2 regions of the Vibrio sp. Y176 genome follow, and region 1 is predicted to be linked to the other one. Evidence: riboswitches for the same ligand, from Rfam matches in the RefSeq annotation. Region 1 holds a riboswitch; the other holds the start of a gene.

The links. Region 1 has a riboswitch for cyclic di-GMP ahead of gbpA (N-acetylglucosamine-binding protein GbpA). Riboswitches for the same ligand answer to the same signal wherever they lie in the genome.
Region 2: it holds a riboswitch for cyclic di-GMP, as region 1 does, so the genes downstream of both, R7O13_RS10810 (TfoX/Sxy family DNA transformation protein) here and gbpA (N-acetylglucosamine-binding protein GbpA) in region 1, are expected to answer to the same signal.

What each region holds. Positions count from the first base shown of each region.
Region 1 is NZ_JAWOQS010000002.1:646,720-648,909, forward strand. It holds gene R7O13_RS07100 (deoxyribodipyrimidine photo-lyase) at 1-197, shown strand, start outside; gene R7O13_RS07105 (fasciclin domain-containing protein) at 278-778, shown strand; cyclic di-GMP riboswitch class I at 1,051-1,151, shown strand; gene gbpA (N-acetylglucosamine-binding protein GbpA) at 1,250-2,190, shown strand, end outside.
Region 2 is NZ_JAWOQS010000003.1:542,188-544,377, forward strand. It holds gene purR (HTH-type transcriptional repressor PurR) at 1-310, shown strand, start outside; cyclic di-GMP riboswitch class I at 598-687, shown strand; gene R7O13_RS10810 (TfoX/Sxy family DNA transformation protein) at 804-1,394, shown strand; gene R7O13_RS10815 (TVP38/TMEM64 family protein) at 1,509-2,190, shown strand, end outside.

The sequences.
Region 1 (2,190 bases):
TGACCCAGATGGAAGCTGTCATGTATCAGTTGCAGCCAGATAGCCGTTACCTTGCACCTATTATCACACCAGACAACGCAGCTAAGGCAGCAAGAGAGCGCTTATGGACGTGGCGGAAACGAGCCGATGTGAAACAAGAAGGCAGACGAATTCTTGCGCGACATGTTAGACCCTCAAAAGAAAGTAGGACGCGATGATCATCTCTCAATCACAATGCGTACAAATGCAAACACACTCCAGGGAACCCGTTGTACCCTCAACTAGTAAGGAACACATTATGTTCAAACGTATCTTAGTTATCGCGGCGACACTGATGGCGACGTTATTTTTTATGCTTCCCGTCAAGGCTCATGAGCATGGCATGATGAAAGCCGATATTGTCGACGTTGCCGCTGAAAACGGCTCTTTCAATACGCTTGTTGCTGCGGTAAAAGCAGCGGGCTTGGTTGACACTCTCAAAGGGGAAGGCCCATTTACTGTTTTTGCACCAACGGATGACGCTTTTGCAAAACTGCCAGACGGCACAGTCGACATGCTCTTAATGCCGGAAAACAAAGACAAGTTAGTATCTGTTTTGACTTATCACGTCGTCCCAGGGAAAGTGATGGCTGCCGATGTTGTTAAGCTAGACAAAGCGACTACGGTTCAGGGGCAAGATGTGATGATTAAAACCATGGGCGATAAAGTCATGGTTAACGATGCAAATGTCATTGCAACCGATGTGAAAGCTAAAAACGGTGTCATTCACGTGATTGATACTGTCATCATGCCGAAATAACACCATTCAAAGGGCGGGACACTCCGCCCTTTAGACAGAACTTCTTCCACCCTTAGCACGATTCCTCTCCACTTATCCCCAACAAACCTCCATTCATTCACCGTGGCTATAAAAAAGATAAAAACAAAATTAAAATCAATATCTTGCAAGACGACACTGCACAATATTGACGAGGTTAAGATATCGTTATCTTTCAATTTGAGAACAGGATTCCATGTCAGTGACGTTTACTTTTCCACATGTAAATTCTTAAGCTAAATTTTGGCTGCTCAATCACATTTCGGCAAACCATTCGAAAGGGTGGGACGCAAAGCTTCCGGTCTGTCAGCATTTAAAAATCTAAAAGAATGCTCATGATAGCGGGGTTACCATGACGCAGTGTTACAGAAGTCCAATTTCTGTAGCGTTGCTTTATGCTCAGCATGCGCCGGGGTGTGACACTAGTTTGTCAGCCATAACAGAGGACATGTGATGAAATCATTTCCAACCAAATCCGTACTCGCGTTAGCACTTGCAAGCATTAGCTCAGGTGCTGCGGCTCACGGTTATGTATCAGAAACCAATGGTGGTGTCGCTGCAAGTCGCTCGGCACTATGTAAGTATCCAACGCCAGATACTAACGAAAAAAATAATAACTGCGGTGCGATTCAATATGAACCGCAAAGCGTTGAAGGCCCTGATGGCTTTCCCGAAACAGGGCCTCGCGATGGTAAAATAGCGAGTGCCGAAACCGCTTTAGCAGCCGCCCTTGATGAGCAAACTGCCGACCGTTGGGTAAAACGCCCTATTCAAGCAGGTACACAAACTTTTGAATGGACATTTACCGCTAACCACGTGACGCGCGACTGGAAATATTACATCACCAAGCCTGATTGGAACCCAAACGCTTCACTATCACGAGACTCTTTTGATCTAACTCCTTTCTGTGTCGTCGACGGCAATATGGTTCAACCCCCGAAACAGGTAAGCCATCAATGTAATGTGCCTACTCGCGAGGGATACCATGTCATCCTGGCAGTATGGGATGTTGGCGACACTGCAGCCTCATTTTATAACGTGATCGATGTGAAATTTGATGGTGACAGTCCCGTTATTCCAGATTGGAAGCAAGGCGGTCAAATTATTCCTACAATGGATTTAAATATTGGGGATTCGGTTTATACGCGCGTATTTGATCAAGCAGGTGAAAACATAGCGTATAGAACTGAACTAGAAATTACCGATGCAGCAATGGGCCAAGCGAAAAACTGGTCTTACGCACTCGCGACTAAGCTAAACCAAGAACAAGCAAAACTGCAAGCCGGGCAGTATGCAGAGGATAAATTCACTCCTGTTTATGGTACTAATCCGGTGTATCTGCAAGCAAATAGCGGCCTTGAGCGAGTAGAGATCGGCTATAACATTGAAACTCC
Region 2 (2,190 bases), on a different contig from region 1:
TACCGCAATGGACAAGCGCCCGACGGCGGTATTCTGTTTTAACGACACAATGGCTCTAGGCCTAATGAGCCGCTTGCAACAAAACGGGATCAAAATTCCTGAAGATATTTCAGTGATCGGCTACGACAACATCGAGCTTGCGGAATACTTCTCTCCACCGCTAACGACTATCCACCAACCTAAACGTCGTGTTGGTAAAAATGCATTCGAAATTCTACTTGAGCGTATCAAAGATAAAGAACACGAAAAACGAATTTTCGAAATGCAACCTGAGCTTGTAATTCGAAATACTGTGAAAAAAATGAACTAAATTTCACTGTATTTAACCGTGTTAAATAAGCGCTCTACAGGGGCGCTTATTTTTTTGGGAAAATTAAGCATTCTCTAATACTTCACACCGCTCTAATAACAATTGACTAACGTTAACTCCCTGTTTTATATAAATGTAATATATATTAAGAACTCCTTTTCAAAGGCCAATTTGCACCTTTCCATATGCAAAATAGAGCATTCAATCTATCATTTTTATTGAACCAAAATCACACTTTTAACGCTAAACCGTGATGTTAATTCAATATAAGAAGTATGCTCATTGTGTCACGCACAGGGCAAACCATTCGAAAGAGTGGGACGCAAAGCCTCCGGCCTGAACCATATTGCGATATGGAAGGTAGCGGGGTTACCGATGGCAAGTGTGTAAGCAATGACTTTACTCTGTAATGACATTGTTTTTACGCATGTTTGCTACTCTCTCGGACCTGACTTTTGGTGGCGTAATATTAATTACACCGAGATAACAAAACATGGATAAACCGATACTCAAAGACTCTATGAAGCTATTTGAGGCACTTGGTAATATCAAGTCGCGCTCAATGTTTGGTGGCTTCGGACTATTCGCTGATGAAACAATGTTTGCACTAGTGGTAAATAATCAGCTTCATATCAGAGCAGACCAAAAAACTTCATCTGACTTCGAGAAACAAGGGCTAAAGCCTTACGTTTATAAAAAACGTGGCTTCCCAGTCGTTACAAAGTACTACGCTATTTCCAGCGATTTATGGGAATCAAGCGAACGCTTAATCGAAGTAGCGAATCAATCATTGAAAAAGGCAAAGCTTGAGAAAGAACAGCAAGCAAGTACAAAGCCTAACCGTTTGAAAGATTTGCCTAACTTACGACTGGCTACCGAGCGCATGCTAAAAAAAGCCGGCATCGAATCCGTAGAGAAGCTTGAAGAGGAAGGTGCGCTTAACGCCTATAAAGCGATAAGAGATACGCACTCTGCAACCGTCAACATTGAGTTGCTATGGGCACTAGAAGGTGCTATCAACGGCACTCATTGGAGTGTGGTACCTCAAGCTCGCCGAGATGAGTTGATGAACGGCCTCCAATAAAAGTCGGCCTAAAAACTATCTTGTAAAACCGCAGTCTAATCTGCGGTTTTTTTGTGAAATTTTTTCGGTTTTCCTACTGTCTTATTACATATATCCCAAATTGGAATCAAAATTATGAATAAGAAACTGATTTTAGGTCTCATCCTACTAGCGGCTATCGTCTTTTTAGGTATTAACTTTGGCCAGTATTTAACCTTAGAGAATGCAAAAGCCCAACAAGAAGCACTAACTACATACATCGATCAGAATTTTGTATTCTCGGCTGCGATTTACTTTTTTACCTACATTGCAATTACCGCTTTTTCTATCCCAGGAGCGGCAGTAGTCACCTTACTTGGTGCAGCCTTATTTGGTTTTTGGACAAGCTTGCTACTGGTTTCTTTCGCTAGCACTATGGGGGCAACACTGGCCTTCTTGAGCAGCCGATACTTATTGCGTGACTGGGTACAAAACAAATTCGGAAATAAACTCAACGCAATTAATCAAGGTGTCGAAAAAGACGGAGCTTTTTATCTATTTTCCTTGCGTCTAATCCCTGTATTCCCTTTCTTTCTAATCAACTTACTGATGGGCTTAACGCCGATGTCTGTAGGTAGATTTTATCTCACTAGCCAAATAGGTATGCTGCCAGGCACAGCCGTATATCTGAATGCAGGTACTCAATTAGCAACAATTGAAAGCCTATCGGGCATTGTTTCACCCGCAGTATTAGCGTCTTTTGCGCTATTGGGACTATTTCCAATCATCACTAAATGGGTTATGAATAAAGTAAGGCCGACACCAAGTCAGCAAAACT